2 regions of the Glaciecola sp. 2405UD65-10 genome follow, and region 1 is predicted to be linked to the other one. Evidence: predicted binding sites of a transcription regulator. Region 1 holds the regulator's gene; the other holds the start of a gene.
What was found. Region 1 encodes sigma-54, which starts transcription at its own class of promoters, with help from an activator protein. Its sites were predicted from a motif close to GTTGGCACGNNNNTNGNNT; they were not measured.
Positions count from the first base shown of each region.

Region 2: the regulator sigma-54 is predicted to act here: its motif matches at 3,953-3,971, upstream of ACOI22_RS11865 (P-II family nitrogen regulator).

Region 1 is NZ_JBMEUF010000003.1:37,569-47,719, reverse strand. Features, by position in the region: gene lptB (LPS export ABC transporter ATP-binding protein) at 1-356, shown strand, start outside; gene ACOI22_RS15435 (RNA polymerase factor sigma-54) at 465-1,991, shown strand; gene hpf (ribosome hibernation promoting factor) at 2,013-2,300, shown strand; gene ptsN (PTS IIA-like nitrogen regulatory protein PtsN) at 2,312-2,755, shown strand; gene rapZ (RNase adapter RapZ) at 2,853-3,776, shown strand; gene ACOI22_RS15415 (HPr family phosphocarrier protein) at 3,791-4,063, shown strand; gene mgtE (magnesium transporter) at 4,153-5,511, shown strand; gene arcB (aerobic respiration two-component sensor histidine kinase ArcB) at 5,518-7,878, opposite strand; gene gltB (glutamate synthase large subunit) at 8,483-10,151, shown strand, end outside.
Region 2 is NZ_JBMEUF010000001.1:2,680,290-2,690,440, reverse strand. Features, by position in the region: gene ACOI22_RS11875 (sulfotransferase) at 108-2,090, shown strand; gene ACOI22_RS11870 (ammonium transporter) at 2,278-3,486, opposite strand; gene ACOI22_RS11865 (P-II family nitrogen regulator) at 3,545-3,883, opposite strand; gene ACOI22_RS11860 (choice-of-anchor L domain-containing protein) at 4,322-5,803, shown strand; gene ACOI22_RS11855 (peptidoglycan-binding domain-containing protein) at 5,905-6,510, shown strand; gene rhlP (rhombotarget lipoprotein) at 6,552-7,391, opposite strand; gene ACOI22_RS11845 (hypothetical protein) at 7,539-7,925, opposite strand; gene ACOI22_RS11840 (hypothetical protein) at 8,078-8,554, opposite strand; gene ACOI22_RS11835 (hypothetical protein) at 9,118-9,639, opposite strand; gene ACOI22_RS11830 (hypothetical protein) at 9,757-10,137, opposite strand.

The DNA.
Region 1 (10,151 bases):
ATTTTAATATTAATCATATTCGTAACAGCCTTGGCATGAGTTTATCAGGTGGCGAAAGACGCCGCGTTGAAATTGCGCGGGCATTATCAGCTGATCCCAAGTTTATTTTGCTTGATGAACCCTTTGCAGGGGTTGATCCAATATCAGTAAATGACATTAAAAAAATAATTTACCAATTAAAAGAACGTGGCATTGGGGTTTTGATTACTGACCATAATGTAAAGGAAACCCTTGATGTATGTGAGCTTGCGTACATTGTGAGCCATGGAGAATTGATAGCTAGCGGCACGTCTGAAGAAGTTCTTGCTAATCAAACGGTAAGAGATGTTTATCTTGGCGAACAATTTGCATTATAAACCTCTTTTTTTTTCCTAATTAGGGAGTATGATAAGCATTAATGATAGGAATCGCTAGGTAAGGTAGATGTTTTACATACTTGAGATAGGCGCAGTAGAAGGATAGTAATGAAACCCTCGTTACAACTGAAGTTCAGTCAACAATTGACTATGACCCCCCAATTGCAACAAGCTATTAAGCTGCTGCAACTGTCAACACTTGATCTGCAACAAGAAATTCAAGAAGCCATTGAATCCAATCCCCTTTTGGAGACGGTAGAATTAGACTATAGCAATGAAAACGCTGACCGAGGCGAAACGCTCGATTCCCGAACTGACAAAGAACAAGCTTCAGCGAATATAGAAGGCGTAAACGAAGCGAATGCATCTTTAAGTAGTGGCGAAAAAGATGTTCCTGATCCTATGGATGCACATGAAGCACTTGAAAACCGCGATTTACCCAATGATTTACCGCTTGATAGTTCATGGGAAGATTACCTAGGTTCTACATCAGCCCCCACTAAAATGACCGGCTCAAGCCCTGACGACGACTACATATTCCAAGGCGAAACTACCGAAAACATTCAAGACCATTTGCTATGGCAAGCTGAAATGACGCATTTTAGCGATAATGACATGTCAATAGCGATTGCCATAATTGATTCAATTGACGAATCAGGCTATTTAACCAGTTCGTGTGAAAACATATTAGATAGCTTAGATAACGAAGACATTGATTTAGACGAAGTAGAATGCGTACTTAAACGTATTCAACGTTTTGACCCTATTGGTGCAGGCGCACGTTCAGTACAAGAATGCTTATTGGTGCAATTGCAACAATTTGATAACGATACACCATGGCTTGAGCAAGCCCGCTCACTGATTGAAGAACACGCTGACTTATTAAGCAGCAAAGACTACCGTACACTTATGCGTAAAACGCGTTTAAAGGAAGATCAACTGCGTGAAGTCATGCGCTTATTGAAAACCTTGAATCCTCGCCCGGGTAGCGCAGTTTCATCAAGAGAGCCTGAATATGTTATCCCCGATGTTAATGTTTACAAAAATAAAGGCGTGTGGACAGTTGAATTAAACAACGAAGCCCTACCCGCCCTTACCGTAAATGAAACCTACGCGAAACTATCGAAAACCAGTAATTCGAACGATTCGCAATATATAAAGTCTCATTTACAAGAAGCAAAATGGTTTATTAAAAGTTTGGAAAGCAGAAATGAAACCCTTTTGAAGGTGTCGCATTGTATTGTTGCTAAACAACGTGAATTTTTTGAGCAAGGTCCTGAAAAAATGCAGCCCATGGTATTAAACGATGTGGCTGAAATGGTAGACATGCACGAATCAACTATTTCACGTGTTACAACACAAAAGTACATGCACACCCCAAGAGGCATATTTGAGCTTAAGTATTTCTTTTCGTCACACGTATCTACAGAGTCTGGCGAAAATTGTTCTTCTACTGCTATTCGTGCGTTCATCAAAAAATTAGTTGCTGATGAACCATCGAACAAGCCGTTAAGTGATAGCAAGATTGCGCAATTGCTTGCCGATCAGGGCATTAATGTGGCCCGGCGAACAATTGCAAAATACCGGGAATCGTTAAACATTCCCCCTTCTAATCAACGAAAAAGCCTTGTCTAAAAGGCAAAGAGGACCATCAATATGCAAATTAACCTTACCGGTCATCACGTCGAAATCACCGACTCATTGCGCACTTATGTTGACACTAAGTTTGAAAAACTCGAACGACATTTCGACCATATCAATAATGTGCATGTAATACTTAACGTTGAAAAACTTAACCAAAAAGCGGAAGCCACTGTACACATGAGTGGTGGTGAAGTATTTGCTAACTCAGAACACACCGATATGTATGCGGCTATTGATGGCTTAATTGATAAGCTAGATCGCCAAGTTATTAAACACAAAGAAAAACTTAAGCGTCACTAAGCTAACTAACTATGATCATAAATGACATAATTTCACTTGACCGAACTCAATGTTCGGTTGAGTGCCATAGCAAAAAACGAATTTTTGAAAAAATTTCTGAAATTGCTGTATTGCAGTCACCTGAGCTTGACCAAGTAGAAGTGCTTTCAAGTCTATTAGGTCGAGAAAAAATGGGCAGTACTGGTATTGGAAATGGCATTGCTATTCCACATGGCCGAATAAAAGGTCTGAGTCATATGATTGCAGTAATACTCACAACCAATTCTCCAATAGATTTTGACGCAATTGATAGTCAAGCCGTTGATATATTCTTTGCGATTTTAGTGCCCGAAGAACAAACTAGCCAGCACCTTGAGGCTTTATCAGGCATAGCAAAAAAATTAAGCAATAAAGACATTGTAAAAGCAATAAGAAAAGCTGAAAACAAAAACGAAATAGTGGCTGCCCTAGCTTAAGAGTGAAATTGATTCACTACCTGCAAAAAGCACTCTATACTGAAAACACGTAATTTCTCACTCTGCAACACCTTTTATTTAACGCGAGTTTTACACTATGAAATTATTGATCATTAGCGGGCGTTCAGGTTCAGGTAAATCAATTGCACTTCGCGCACTTGAAGATTTAGGCTATTACTGCGTAGATAACATTCCTGTTTCACTGCTGCCCACACTTACCAATACGGTAGTCGAACAACACGAACTTGTTGCCGTAAGTATAGATGTGCGTAACATGCCCGATTCGGAAAATGAAATCACCGAATTGCTAGAATATTTGCCCGAGTTTTGGGACATTACCATTATATTTATTGATGCTAGCGATGATGTATTAATAAAGCGTTATAGCGAAACTCGCCGCTTACATCCCCTTTTCAAACTTAACAATTCACTAGTTGACGCCATTGCAGCTGAACGTGACATTTTAGTGCCAGTGGCCGAAAAAGCCGACCTCCATATAAATACCGATAATTTGTCAGTACATGATTTAGCAGAAACTATTCGTGAACGAGTGCTAGGCAAGAAGAGTTCTGATTTGGTGATTGTGTTCGAATCATTTGGCTTTAAATATGGCTTACCTAAAGACGCCGACTACGTATTTGATGTAAGGTTTTTACCCAATCCTCATTGGGACCCAGATTTACGCCCTTATACGGGTTTAGATAGCCCAGTTGAATTGTTTTTGTCAGGCCAACCTTTAGTGATGAAGCTTATTTGGCAAATCCAAAATTTCATTACCACCTGGCTGCCACATTTGGAAAGGAATAACAGAAGTTATGTAACGGTAGCTATTGGTTGCACGGGCGGCCAGCATCGCTCGGTGTTTGTTTCTCAAGCCTTAAGTGAAGCATTCAAAAAAAGCCACGGTGATGTTCAAGTTAAACATCGAGAGCTTAAGCGAATCAAGAAAGCCCAAGCTGAAAAAGAGGCTATAGAAGAGGCCGCTATTGAAAAAGTTAAGCAGGCTCAAAACAATGAATAAACCGGAGCGTGCAAATGGAATTAGTTAAAACCCTAACCATTATTAATAAATTGGGCTTACACGCGCGCGCCGCAACTAAATTAGTAGAATTGGCGAATCAATACGAAAGTGAAATACTTATAGAGCAAGATGAGCAGTCAGCGCCAGCAAATAGCGTGCTTGCTTTGCTTATGTTAGGAAGCGGAATGGGCAAAGAAGTTACCGTAAAGTGCAAAGGAGATGATGCCCAAGCGGCAATGGACGACATAGAAAACCTAATTGCGAATAAGTTTGATGAAGGCGAATAAGCCTCTGAATTTACAACAATTCATACATTTAATACTAAGATAATGCTATACTTTTGCTAACTCGCTAGCAGAAACACTTGGATACGAGCATGTCGGAAACCATTGAAAACAAGACAACACAAGACAGACTAGCGTCAATTAGTAAATCACTAAACGCCGGCGCATTCGTGCGTGTACGCAAGCTATTGCATGACATCCCCCCCGGTGATACCGCCCTTTTACTTGAATCATCTCCCGCCAAAACGCGTACTGACTTATGGAAAATGCTTGATGCAGATTTTCATGGTGATGTGTTAGAAGAGCTCAGTGAAGATGTAAGAAACGGTATAATAAGCAACATGGTTCCAGCAAGCGTAGTAGACGCGCTTGAAGACATGGATACTGATGATTTAGCCGAAACCTTAAGTACGCTGCCCGAAAACGTTTTAAATAAAATTTTAAAATCGATGGACGCCCAAGACCGCTTACGAGCAGAAAAAGCGTTGTCATACGGGGAAGAAACCGCTGGCTTTATTATGAATACCGACACCATCACTCTGCGAGATGATGTATCGGTTGACGTAGTAATACGCTATTTGCGCTTAAAGCTAGAATTACCAGAAAACACTGACACCCTTTATGTGGTAAACAAACAAGATGCCTTAATAGGCACCGTTTCACTATCAAAACTACTAACCTCCAAACCCGATGTTACCGTTGCGGAAATAATGAATGATGAGCCTGAGGCCATTTTAGTTGATACCCAAGAACGCGAAGTGGCAAGTATGTTTGAACGCTACGACTGGTTATCAGCACCGGTTATAAGCGAAGACGGGACCCTAGTGGGGCGAATTACCATTGATGACGTGGTCGATATTATTCGTGAAGACGCTGAACACTCAATGATGAGCATGGCCGGTTTGGATGATGAAGAAGATACTTTCGCCCCCGTTGGGCAATCAACTAAACGCCGTTCAGTATGGTTAGGTGTAAATTTAATCACCGCCTTATTAGCCGCCGCTGTAAGTGACATGTTTGAAGCAACGTTAAGCCAATTGGCGGTGCTTGCTATTTTAAATACCATTGTACCGAGTATGGGAGGCGTTGCGGGAAACCAAACACTAACCTTGGTTATTCGTGGTATGGCTCTGGGCCATGTTGCTACCACTAATGCCCTATGGTTAGTCAGAAAAGAATTATTTATTGGCTTTTTAAACGGGCTTATTTGGGCGTTTTTAATTGCCTCAGTAATAGCAATTTGGAAACAAGATTACGTGCTTGGCGGCGTAATTGCGTTCGCCATGATGATAAATATGATTGCCGCAGGTTTAGCGGGTGCAACCTTGCCTATTATTATGAAGAAGCTGAAGATTGACCCAGCGCTAGCCGGTAGTGTGATATTAACCACTATTACCGACGTGGTGGGTATATTTGCATTTTTAGGAACAGCAACGCTGTTCCTAATTTAACATTGCTTAGTCTTCTATTTGTTGGCGCTTGAGCCAGTCATGCAAATGGCTTACGTCTTGTTCAATCGCCATTTCGAGTTGCTCTAGCCAATCGTGAACGTTTTCCCACCACGCTGGGTGATCACCCTGTTGCATCATATTAGCGGTGCTTTGTACTCTTGTTAAACCTACGCTGCCTGCAGCCCCTTTAATTTTGTGCGCTTGTGAGCAAACATCGTCTTTATCATCTGCCGCTAACGATACTTTAAGCGCTTCCATGTACTCAGGGATTTTCTCTTCAAAGACTCTTAAGCTTGCTTCAACCATGCCCTCACCAATAGTTTCTATCAACATAGACAGCAAGTCCATATCGAGCACTTTTTGCGTAGTCTCTTCTATGACAATTGCAGAAGTCTGCTTTTTGGGCTTTTCTTCTTCCACTAGGTTGTCATTCGCAAAAAGCTCGTTGAATACTTGAATGATGCGGCTTTTTTTAACCGGTTTAGCAATAACATCGTCCATGCCGTTTTGTAAGTATTCTTCACGCTTTTTAATTACATTGGCGGTAAGCGCCACTATAGGTGTTCCTAGCACTAAATCTTGCTCTAGCAAAGTTCGTGCTACATCAAAACCGGTCATATCGGGCAATTGAATATCAAGCAGTATCAGATCGTAGTTGTACTCGGTCGCCATATCTATGGCTTCTTGTCCCGTCATAGCAACTGAAACATGCTGTCCTAACTTCTCAAGTAGCGCTTTGGCTACCATTACGTTTAGCTCAATGTCTTCTACTAACAATATGTTTAGGTCTTTAACACGCAACTCTTCCACATCAGGAGCTTGATGAGTAATGTTAACTGGCAAGGTAATTTCAAAACAGGTGCCTTGATGTAGCTCACTGTTAACCTTAATATCACCTTTCATTTTATCAACCATTTGCTTACAAATAGCCAAACCAATGCCTGTTCCAGTAGCTGATTGAAAATCACTACGCTGAACTTGGTAGTACATCGCAAAAATCTTGTCGAGTTGGTCTTTATCAATCCCTATTCCGGTATCTTGGATGGTGAAGATAATATCAGCTTGAGTAGTGCTATGAATTTTTGATGACATAGTTAATGACACCGAGCCTTCTTGCGTAAACTTTACCGCATTAAATAACATATTCCAAAGTACTTGGCGTAAGCGCGTGCCGTCAGCTTCAAAGGCCACTGGCACTGGTTCAACAATTTGGCAGTTAAATGCTAAGCCTTTATCTGCCGCCAGTAATTTAATAATACTGCCAATTTCATTTACGAAGTTTGTGGTATTTACGGTTTTATACTGAATTTCAACTTTATTACGATCAAGCTTGTCTAAGTCTATTATGTCGTTAAAAATGTTGCCCAAGGTAATAGCACTTGCATATATGGTGCTTACCCATTCAAACTGCTCAGCATTAAGCTTTGTATCGCGCAGCATTCTTGATAAACCCACTATACCGTTTAGTGGCGTTCTTAGTTCGTGGCTTATGGTAGCAATAAATTTAGTCTTATCTTTACTGGCTTGCTCAATGCTTAATTGCGATTGCTTACGCTCAGTCATATCACGGCCAAATGCCAATATTCCTAAGCGATTCCCCTCATGATCAAAGAATGGAACTTTACGCATTTCAAAATATTTACGGCTACCATCAGCAAACTTTAACCATAAGTCTTCAGTAATAGAAACGTTCGTTTCAAGAATTTCTAAGTCAGACGCAGCTACTTGCCTTGCTAACTCTTCGTCGTAAACTTCGTGCGCGGTCAAACCTAACAATTCTTCTTCGGTTTTACCCGTAAGTGCTTCTGCAACCTTATTACAACCCGCAAAGCGCCCTTCTTCGTTGCGATAATAAATAAGGTCTGGAGAGGCATCAATAATAGAGCGCGTTAAGGTAGATAGCCTTCGTGCTTGCAGTTCTTGCTCTGACTTTTCTTTCATTTCTTGTTCAAGCTTTGCAAACATTGCTTCACGCTCTAGCTGTGCATTTTTACGCTGATCTATTTCATAATTAAGCTGGCGAATGTTATTTTGTAATTCGCGGTTAAGAATTACGTCATGGCGACGAAGCCTTTCTAGCTGGCTAACGGCTTCTTCTAGGTTAATTCGGCTATGCTCAAGCTGTTTAATAAGTTCACTGAAAAAGTATAACACCCAAGGTGCGCTAATCATGGTAAGCACTACAGCGCTTATGAGGTCATCAAGTTCAATATCTTTACCTAGGCTTAAACGCACAACGTAAGAGCCGCTAATAGTAAACAGAAGCGTAAATATAACGAATAAGATACTGACTTTAATTGGCCCAATTTTATCAACAAACTGAGCGAACTTAATGGCCCACGACTCGGGCGGTGTTTTGATTAACATGCAATGACCATAATAGAAATGACAAAAGGTAGACGCAAGATACTAGCAAGAATGCAAATGGGGTAACAGTAGTAACAAAGAAATATCTATAAACAACAATAGTTATGCGCTAAATACGTTTAAAATTTCAATAGTTTGTGGAATAAAGTTGCCACAACAACCTTTATTCACAAATAATTAACTTTCAGCGTCAAAAAATAGGCGTACAATGGGTAAAAGACGTAATTTATATTTAGATAGAAAACAACAGCTTAACTATTATTGATTTGATGAATACACATATTATTCTAAGTGATAATTGATTTTTACGTGATAAATAGGTATTTTCACCCTCCCGCTTAGTGGAATGAATAAAAATTCGATACGCAACAGTATCCTCAGTTTACCAACGACAGAAAGCAGAATTTAGTGTGTCTCCTCTTAATACCCAATAGAGGTATAAAGGTGGCACCGAGTATAGTACCAACACATACAATAATTAAAAAGTTGGGCTAGAAACACAATTTCGTTTAATCAATGCTTCACACTATTGAAGTTATGTTCTTATTACATTAATAGGGCGCAATGTGCGAGTTGTTTCACAACACTCGCCAAGGAGTAATGTATGGGTTTGTATCATTCATCTGATTCAAAAGACAACTGTGGTTTTGGCTTAATTGCTCACACAGAAGGCGAATCAAGCCACCAATTAGTGATTACCGCAATTGAAGGTTTGGATCGCATGCAACACCGCGGTGGTGTGGCTTCTGATGGTAAAACCGGTGACGGTTGTGGTTTATTACTGCAAAAACCTGATTCGTTTTTTCGCAAAGTAGCGCAAGATAAAGGCTGGCAGTTAAATACTAACTACGCTGTGGGCATGATATTTTTGTCACAAGACCCAGTTAAAGCCGAAGCCTCTCGTAAGGTACTTAATGAAGAATTAGAAAAAGAAACCTTAACCGTTGTTGGCTGGCGCGAAGTGCCGGTTGACCACAGCGTATTAGGTGACTTAGCAAAAACTGGCGTCCCTCAAATTGAACAGGTGTTTGTAAATGCACCTAAAGGTTGGATTTCACCTGATATTGAGCGCCGCTTATATATGGCTCGTCGCCGTGCTGAAAAACGCACTATGGAAGATGAAGATTTTTACGTAGCGTGTTTGTCAAACTACGTAACTATATATAAAGGCTTGGTAATGCCACGAGATTTAACTAAGTTTTATCTTGATTTGGCAAACGAAGACTTAACGTCATCTATTTGTGTATTTCACCAACGTTTCTCAACCAATACATTACCTAAATGGCCATTAGCTCAGCCATTTAGATTTTTAGCTCATAATGGTGAAATAAACACCATTAAAGCAAACCGTGAGTGGGCAATTGCCCGTACCTCTAAATTTGCGACTCCGCTTATTCCTGATTTGATGCAAGCGGCACCATTTGTAAATACCCATGGCTCTGACTCAAGTTCACTTGATAACATGCTAGAGCTATTCTTAGCTGGTGGCATGGATCTATTCAGAGCAATGCGATTGCTTGTTCCGCCTGCGTATCAAAACAACAATACGATGGATCCTAATTTACGTGCATTTTATGAGTTCAACTCAATGCACATGGAACCGTGGGATGGCCCTGCAGGCATTGTTATGACCAACGGCCGCCATGTAGCATGTAACCTTGATAGAAACGGTTTGCGCCCTGCACGCTACGTAATTACCAAAAATGGTTTTATTACACTCGCTTCTGAAATAGGTATTTGGGATTATTCTGAGCAAGACGTAATTGAAAAAGGCCGAGTAGGCCCCGGTGAAATGCTGGCAGTAGATACACATACTGGCAAAATTTGGCGTTCAACCGAAATTGATGAAGAACTGAAATCACAACATCCATATGCCGAATGGTTAAAATCCCATATTGCGCGATTAAAACCTATTCAAGAATGCGATGCTGAATTTGTAGGTAAGCGTGCTTTTGATGACAAACGTATGGCAACTTACCACAAGCTATTTAACTATAGTTATGAAGAAATTCAACAAGTTGTAAAAGTGCTGGCAAAAGACGGCCAAGAAGCAGTGGGCTCCATGGGTGATGATACGCCTATGGCGGTTATGTCATCTAAACTTCGCACTGTTTACGATTATTTCCGCCAGCAGTTTGCACAGGTAACTAACCCCCCTATAGATTCGCTTCGTGAAAATCATGTTATGTCATTGGCGACCTGTATTGGCCGCGAACAAAACGTATTTAATGAAACCAGTGGTTATGCTCACCGCGTGTTATTTGAATCACCAG
Region 2 (10,151 bases), on a different contig from region 1:
TTACATTGCTACTTTGTAGCATTATGTAATCATATTAAGCCCCTCTTGTAGGGGCTTTTTTATGCTAAACTCACCGTTTAGGCAGCCTCAAACAGTATTGTATTTTTATGTCAGCAAACTCTTCGAAAAACCATGTTGCATCTCTTAATGAGATACAAACGCTTATTCAACAAAGTGACTTTCAAAAAGCACAGAGTGAAGCGCAAAACGCCCTTCGCTTTTTAGACCAAGCGCCACAAAAAGTAGAATACTATTATTTATTAGCCGTGTGTTTTCGTATGCAAACGCGTTTTTCAGATGCATTAGCAGCGCTTAACGAACTCATTTTATTGGCTCCTGAGCATGCAAGGGCGTATCAGGAAAAGGGATACAACTATCGTTCGCTTAATAAATTATTAGACGCCAGCGTTAATTTTTATAAAGCGACACAAATTAATCCGGCTTTGCTTTCTGCGTGGCAAGCATTACTGCCTATTTATACACAACAGAAGCAGGTAGAAGCAGAAGCCCTATGCAAGCGTAATATTGACCGCTTGAGTAAACTGCCCAAACCTATTTTAGCGGCCACCGATGCTTTGCATTCAGGTAATATTGCCTTGGCTGACAGAATATGTAGGCAATATTTACAGCAGAATAAACATTCTGTTATTGCCTTAATGCTATTGGCAGACATTGCATTAGAGCTTAAATATGTATCAGAAGCCGAGTTTATTCTAGAAACATGCGCAGAGTTAGAGCCTCAAAATAGTGAAGCCAAGTACGAGTTATACCGAGTTTATACAAAGCTTGGTAAGTTTGCTAAGGCCTTAAACCTAGCGAATGAACTTGTGGAGCAAGATAAGAACAATATATTTTATGAAGTAGCTAAAGCCACGTCATTAGTGGGTTTGGGTGAATTAGATGAAGCGATTGAGATATACGAGTGTATATTAAAAATGCACCCAGCAAAATCTCATGTTCACTTATTATTAGGGCATGCTTATAAAACCGCAGGAAGTGTTGACGCGTGTATTAGTGCATACAAGAATGCTTATACTCATAACCAAGACTACGGCGATGCTCTCTGGAGCTTAGCAAACGTAAAAACTTATACGTTTAGTGCTGAAGAAGTTGAGCAGATGCTAGCCGCCACTAAAAAAGATGCGGTCAGCATTACTGACAAAATTCATATGCATTTTGCTTTAGGTAAAGCTTTTGAAGATACCCAAGCATATGACACCTCGTTTTATCATTATAAGCAGGGCAATGAACTTAAAAACAGTACATTGCATTACTCAAGTGATGAACACGCAGGTTTTGTGCAAAATCAAATAGATTACTTTACACCTGAACTAGCAGAACAACTCAAAGACCTAGGTTGTAATGATAAAGCGCCTATTTTCATAGTAGGTATGCCCCGCGCGGGCTCTACTTTGCTTGAGCAAATATTAGCGTCGCACTCACAAGTAGATGGCACTATGGAACTGCACGAAATTCTTGGACTAGCGGCAAATTTGAGCAAAAAGTCTAATGGCAAGGTTGTGTATCCAAACAATATGCTAAGTATTCCTAAAGATTACTTTAAAGCCTTTGGTGAAAAATTTATTGCTGACACTAAGGTGTACCGCCAAGGAGCATTGTATTTTATAGATAAAATGCCCAACAACTATATGCATATTGGCTTGATAAAACTCATTTTACCCAAGGCTAAAATTATAGACGCAAGGCGCGATCCAATGGCCTGTTGTTTTAGCGGCTTTAAACAGCAATTTGGCGAGGGCCAAGAGTTTAGTTATTCGTTACATAACATTGGCCGCTATTATCAAGAATATGTGCGCTTAATGGATCATTGGCAAACCGTGTTCCCTGGTGAAATTTTGCAGGTTCAACACGAAGATATGGTGCATAACACCGAAGCTGAAATTAGGCGTTTACTAGACTATTGCGAATTACCGTTTGAAAACGCATGCCTTAACTTTCATCAGAATAAACGCGCGGTTAAAACCCCCAGCGCACAACAAGTTAGGCAACCTATTTATACATCGGGCCTAAAACAGTGGGAGCACTATGCCCCCTACTTAGACGAGCTAAAAGCAATGTTTTCGGCCTAAGCCTGCGCTTGGAGTTTGTGGCCTGCGCCACAATGACCGGTGTATTGGTCATTGCAGCCCTGCCTCCGTCATTGCAGCCCTGCGCTTGGAGTTTGTGGCCTGCGCCACAATGACCGGTATATTGGTCATTGCAGCCCGCCTCCGTCATTGCAGCGAAGGCTGCAAGCTCCAAACATCACCACAACGCTTAATCTTTACCCGTAGCACCAATATTATGAATACTCAAATCAGCACCTTGGTACTCTTCTTCTTCACTTAGCCTAATAGTGCTTAGTTTACTAACCAGCCCGTATACAATAAAGCCGCCTACTAGCGCAACAACTATGCCCGCAACGGTGCCAATTAGCTGAGCCATAAACGAAACACCGCCAAGGCCGCCTAAGCTTTCAAGACCAAAAATACCCGCCGCTAAACCGCCCCAAGCACCGCACACGCCATGAAGCGGCCACACACCTAGCACATCATCAATTTTCTTAGTTTGTTGCATTACCGTAAATAGCTTAACGAAAATAAAGCCTGCCACTATACCCACCATTAACGACCCCATAGGATGCATTACGTCAGAGCCTGCACATACAGCCACTAAACCAGCTAAAGGGCCGTTGTGTATAAATCCTGGATCGTTCTTACCAAACCATAAGGCAGCCAGTATTCCGCCCACCATAGCCATAAGTGAATTCATAGCCACTAGGCCGCTAATGCCATCCATAGATTGCGCTGACATCACGTTAAAGCCAAACCAACCAATGCTGAGTATCCATGTACCAAGAGCAAGAAAAGGAATGTTAGATGGGGCAAAGGCAACTAAGCGATTATCTTTAATACGGCCCATACGCAGGCCTAAGAAGTAAACAGCAACTAAGGCTAACCAACCCCCTACTCCATGCACTACAACCGAACCTGCAAAGTCATGGAAAGCAGCACCGGTTGTTTCTTCTAACCACGCTTGAATGCCATAGTTTCCGTTCCACACTATCCCTTCAAAAAACGGATAAACAAAGGCAACAATTAGTGCCGAAGCAATTAAGAATGGATAAAACTTGGCTCGTTCAGCAATGCCCCCCGATATAATTGCGGGTATGGCGGCTGCAAATGTCATTAAAAAGAAAAACTTAACTAGGTCATAGCCATTGTTTGCTGATAAATCTGCGGCATTTGCGAAAAAGGTGGTGTCATAAGCTATGTAATAACCAATGAAAAAATAGGCAATGCACGATACTGCAAAATCAGTGATAATTTTAACTAGCGCGTTTACTTGGTTTTTGTGACGCACAGTGCCCACTTCTAAAAAAGCGAATCCTGCGTGCATGGCAAATACCATAATGGCGCCAATTAATAAAAAATAGGTATTAGAACTTTGCACCAAGGTTTCTATGGCGCTATTAACTTCATTCATATTGTGTCTCGATATAGGTGTTGTTTGTGCTGTGAGCAACTAGTAGAGGTACTGCGCTTTAAACTGCTTCGTCGTCTCGCTCGCCTGTTCTTATGCGGATTGCACTTTCTAGATCTATAACGAAAATCTTTCCATCGCCAATTTTGCCGGTTCTTGCTGTTTGAGCAATAATTTCAATGCAGCGCTCAACTAAAGCATCACTTACCGCTATTTCAAGTTTCAACTTAGGTAGGAAGTCAATTTTATACTCTGCTCCACGGTAGGTTTCTGAATGCCCTTTTTGGCGGCCAAAACCTTTTACCTCAGAAACCGTTACGCCCGATATTCCAACTTCACTTAAGGCTTCACGAACATCGTCTAATTTATAGGGTTTAATTATTGCTTCAATTTTTTTCATCAATGGCTCACTTCTGTGCATTGCATTATATTCGGGCATTGAATTTGACACAATTGAGCAACAAAATGCAAACAAATATTTAGCAAACTTAGGACAAACATTTTAAGTTCTTACACAAAGCTATTTTAGTTTTTGGGCTGTACTTTTTCAGATTTTGCTACGAATTGAGCATTGAGCGACCTACATTCATTTTTACAATTTTCAACTTCTGATATTTTTGTCAATTATTTTTACACTTCACTTAAGAAAACTATATTGCTTTATGAAAAAGTTGATAATTATCATGCAATTAAAACCTTATTTTTGTATGGCTCGTTTATTGCTACACCTTACCTCTGGATACTTTAGGTAGCCCACACCCTGTTTACAAAATACACTTAAATAGATTGATTTACCTCAGAAGAGGCTTGCATTAATCTAAAACGGAATTTAATAATAATGAAATATTTTACTCAAACAGCAACGCTAACTAGCATTTCTTGTGCTGTTGCTTTAGCAATTGGTTCAACTAGCGCTAGTGCTATTGAAATTACTTCTACTAATAGTGCTGAAGATCTCGCAAATACACTAATCATTCCTAATTCTGGCGTAACTATTACTAGCTACAGTCTTCTTGGCGGTGTAATGGTTGGAGGCGAAGGCCCTGCCCCTGTAGAATGTGATGACGAAGTTGAATGCGATGTGCAACTTCCTATTGATCCTTGCATTGATAATGTAGAGTGTGAAGGACCTATTCTTGCAAGTATATCTACACTTGCAGCTGATACGCTTATCACACCTCAATCAGGCACTTTTACCAATACATCTGATGTATATGGTCTTCCAGTTGCAGGCGGTGTTGTATTCAGTACTGGCGATGTAAACAACTATGAAGATGGCCCTAATACTAGCGGAAGTTTTTCAGGCTCCTTTAACTCATCGGCTACAGATGAGCAAAATGCAATTTTGGAAGGTATAACAGGACAAACCGAGCATTACGATCCTGTTGAACTTAATATTACATTTGACGTGGCTGAAGACGTAGAGCAAATTTCGTTCATTGCTGCTTTTGGATCTGAAGAGTTTCCTAATTTCGTCGGGACCGAATTTATTGATGGATTTGGCATGTTTGTAAACGGAACCAATGTTGCTGGTGCTTTAGAAACTGGTGCAGAGCCAGGTACAAGCCCTCTAGCAATAAATATCAACCATCCTGATTTTAGCGCAATTCAAGGTACCGAACTTAATGGTGTACTTGCACCGAATGGCATTCCTTTAATGCGCTTTGATGTGCCAGTTGTTCCTGGTAGCGAAGGTAATACATTCAAACTAATCCTTGCTGATGCAGGTGATTCTAGTTTTGATAGCACCATCTTTTTAAGCAGCTTTGGTGACTTTGATTCTGACGGCGGCGACTCTGAGTTCACACCCGTATTACCCGACCCAAGTAACCCAACTAACGACGAAGGCGCGTTTGTTATTCAGTTACCTGAAGTTGAAGCTGGTGAAACTATTTGGTTCGACCCTGACGTAGCGACCGGCTATACTTACACCGCTACTGACGGTGGTTTGTTTGCCAGCGTAACGGCACCAACCTTGCTAACTGTAAATGATCCAAACGGTTACTTAGTGACTTATGTTAATTCATTAGGCGACACCGTAGAAATGGCCTTAATGGCTAACTCTACTGTTCAGTTTGATATTCCAGTATCTACCTTTACCATTACTGGAATCGACACTGACCTTATGTTATCACCTTCTGATGGCGGCGCATTCGTGACAGGTGTATCGTTCTCAGAAGCAGGTCAATTCGGCGTATTGCAATTGCCAATCACCACATTTGTACCAGGTCCAACAGACGTATCTTCACCAGGTGCACTTGCATTATTTGGTTTAGGTCTATTAGGTCTTGCTGGTTTACGTAAAAGTAAGAAAGCATAGTTTTAGACTATCCTTACTAAGTTAATTGGTAGTAATATAAAAGGCCTGACGCAAATAGCATCGGGCCTTTTTCTTGATTAAAAAGTACAAGAGAGTTTGTTTTGAATAAATTAATATCTATTGTGACGGCGTGTGCCATTGGTATGTGCGGGTCGCTGGTGGCTAATGCCGCTGATACCGAAGGAAAGTTTGCGGTTAAAGGCGCGGGCAAGCGCATGTGTAGTGATTTTTTAAAAGCCAGTGAAGCTAAAACCACCGACTACTATTTGTATGGTGGTTGGTTGGAAGGCTACTTAAGTCACTTTAATAGCACCCAAGAAAACACTTATGACGTGACCCCATGGCAATCTACTGAACTCATGCTTGCTTTGTTACAACGTCATTGCCAAACCAACTCCGACATGCATTTTTTAACTGCTACCAATAGTTTGATCAAAACATTATTTCCTATTCGCTTAGAAGCGAACTCAATAATGACCAAAATTGATGTGCAGAATACACAGTCGTACTATTACTCAGAAATACTGTTACGTGCTAAAAAGCGTTTAAAAGCATTAGGTTTTTTAAATGGCGATGTAGACGCTAATTACGACAATAACGACGTTAAAGCGTTTGCGGCTTTTCAAAAGTCGATTGGCATACGAGAAACGGGTATTCCTGACCAGCCAACTTTAATGGCCTTGTTCTTAAAGCCCACAGAAAAATAGAAAAAAAGGTCAGTATTAATTTGCATCACATAGCTTGCGAACTAACACTGACCCTTTTTTAAGACATATTTTCTTGTTAGCACTACGAACACCAAAACTAGCAAAGAATACCCCATTGAACCGCCACCACTAAAACCTTCTCGATGTTCAACTTTTGCTATTTTTTCTTCTTTGACTCTTGTTTTAAAGCGAGCAAGTTCAGCATCTAAGTTTACCGTCATATCGGTCACTGCCAACTCAAAACCTTCTAACGATTTTTCAGAAAGAGTTTCATCAATTCCTACAGCAGTAGTTCTTTTTTCAATTTTATTAATACCTGGAGCTCTAAAAAGCATTTTCTTACTCTTTATATCAAAAACAGCCGTATCAACAAAGGTTTGAATAGAGTTTTCATTTCCAGGAATAATATACATACCGACTATTGTCCAATAGAGTAAAGCAGCATTGTTTTCTAGTGACTGAGATACTTGGTCATAGGAAACCAAAGCCATCACATCGACATCATATAGCCTCCCAACTTGCTCTAAAGTCGAAAAACCTTCACCGCCATTTAAGTAAGTGCTTGGTATAATTTCAATATGGTCAATGTAATCATATTTGAGAAATGATTTTTTGACTGTCTCAAGCAGTTCAACTTGGTCCTTACCGTGAATTCCATCATTTTGCCAATTTTTAGATGGAACAAAAGCTAAACCTACTTTAACTGGCAACTTTAAAACTGGCATTTCTGGTTTATGTTCAGAACGACTTGTTTCATCTGGGTATAGAAAATCCATCAAGCTACTCGATTGCGTTTTCTTTCCAGTATTTTGGCTTAGTATCGAACTACATGAAGCTAAAAAAGCTATCCCTAGTATTGTGATTAATATTCTAGATTTCATCGACATTCCTTTTGCTAGTGCTAACGCCTCGTTAAGAGGTGAGTAATTGTTGGTTAAAATAAGCGACGCAGGAGCAAAAGCCAACTGTTATTTGTCTTTTTAAATGCATCGTTATATTTCTTTGTTTCCAAGGTAACAACATATATATTAATGAAACAACCCAAAATAATATGCTGGAAAAGAGAGGGCTATAAATAAAAAGCCTAATCCCTGCCCATTCCCTTTAGCTAAGCGAGCATTTGTTTCATCACCTTGCTGGTATAGAACATCCGCATTATGACCTACGGGAATGATTTTTGACTGAAATGAAGTTTTAGATTTAATAACATAGGTAGAGCCATTAACTGTTATCTGATAATTTGGACGATACACTTTTCTTTTAATATTATCGCTATCTTTTGAAAAGTATTCATCATAGCTAATTATCTTACCTGTGGTTTTCAAGGCGTTTTTATTAAAGCGACGATAATCATAGCAGATATATACGCCTACCCCACTAAAAACAAGGCCTCCAATTAATGGTATAACATTCATGAGCTCTCCTTGAGATTAGAATTTGGGCTTATTCAGCATTAAAACATGACGCCTCATTCAGCGGCTAAAAATTGCTGACTAAAATAAGTGACGCATGAGCAAAAGCCAACTGCAATGTCCTGCTTCATCGGTTTGTTATACGCGCTCATAAATCAATCTACCTCATTCACTAATTTAAACTCTAATTGGTCTCGATTTCTTAAAACTGAAATAGCAGAACTTCCAAACTCTTTCGGAGCTTTAAGGAGATCTACACATTTACTAGTAAGATAAATAAGTTCGTTATCTGTGTAAAGTTCCGGTATTGGGTTATCACAGTTACCCATAAAATCGCCATCCTTTGAAAAAAGGCTGAATCTAATCGTATAAAGAGATGCTTGTGAAGATGACTTTAGGTTTATCATCTTGTAACTGAGAATAATATGGTCTTCTTTTAAAGTTGAGCTTATCTTTTCAATACCCAGTGCATTTACAAATGAAAATTCGTAATCCGATTTAACTGCGTTATATGACTCATTAAATATGGCTTCAGTTCTTGGTTGAGCAGTAAGAGCCCAAATTGTCATAGCTGCTGCAAATGCTATAGAAAAGCCTATCCCCCAGAAAAATCCATTAAAAACTTTATTCACTCAATCACCCTTTTCAGCCTACAACGCCTTACAATTTGTCCCGCTTTAACAGCTTGTTAGAACTTACTTTAACTCTTCTAGTTAAGAGCCAACCAATAAATACAGTAGCAAATTGAATACCGACGACAGGTAAAGTAATAAATAGGTCAATTCTGATATTTGTTCTTGGTGATAATGACATTTCACCAATCAACCAAACGAAAGCAACTAATATCATTGAGTAATTTAACAAATTTTGCAGTTTCAATTGAAAAGTTTCATCTTTGAATCTACTTATGATTAGTGAAATAACTGATATAGAAGTAATCGTCAAAATAGAAAAGAATGACAATAAAAATATACTCCTCCATGGCTGAGCTTCAGAATCAGTAGGTATTCCGATTATCGAATTGCATCCACTGACCGCTGCGAACAATAATAATAATACGATAAATTTCAAATCAAACTCCATTTCAGTTTGTAACTTCTAACGCCCCACCTAGGGGCGCCAATACGCAGGCTATAATACGGAGCGAAGCGAAAAGAGCCTGCGTGTTTGTGTCCCAACGAGCGCCAGCGAGTGACTATAGTGGTTTGTTAGGTTTTACCGGAGCCCCAACTACCATGTTGTAAATTGGTCCAGGACACTTCTCTATTTCGGGGCAAAACCAATTTGAAATGCTCTCTTCACCAATGAAGCCAAGTTCATCAACATTACCATAAACATCTTTTGAGCCATCACATACCATTGCGTTTAGCGCAAAATGGAACCTGCTTCCCAGCACCGAATAAGCTGCAATCGTAGTTGGTACATGTGATTTAGGTTTTCCATCTACTGACTCGGATAAGATTTCCATTTTTAGTGCACTTATAGGAGAGCACATTCTAATTTCTTCGTTCGTGAGTCTGACCGTTAACGTGCGTATTATTTCTTTATCTGAGTTTAAGTATATAAAATTCCATATTGCACCAGCTTTGACAGAGCTAGGCGTTGGCTTTTTCATAGCTACCGTTACTTCTTTGATATATTCCCAGTATTCATCTTTAGCGATACGCTCTTTGTCTGATGTGCTAGTACATCCGGAAATGAAAAAGAACAATGTCAAAAGTGAGATTAACTTCATAGAAACCTAACAGCTCGTTAAGAGGCAATAAAATAGTTGGCTAAAATTAGCGACGAAGGAGCAAAAGCCAACTGTTTTTTGTCCTGCTTTAACGACTTGTTATGTGATTGCTTCATATACACCCTGCAAAGTTCCAAAATATCTAGCTGGTTGAAACTCATAAAAGCCAACATATACTAGGTGTTTATGAGCACAATACTCGCAAACAGTAATCGCCAAGTATGGCTGACCACCCTCATGAGACTTTATAAACTCAGAAACTTGCGGAAACGATATCTTACTCTTTATTTCTAGTAAATCTGAGTCACAAAAATTATTTTCCCAATTGCTCGCTTCATCTAAAAACTTCCAAAAATCGAGTCTTATGCGCCGTTGACATGCACCACAAATGAAAGAAAATATCGGATTTTCATTCTCCATACCATCGAAGAACTTTTGGGTATCAACAGACGGTTCCTTGTAAGTTTGCCCAATTTTCATTCATCCACCTTCAC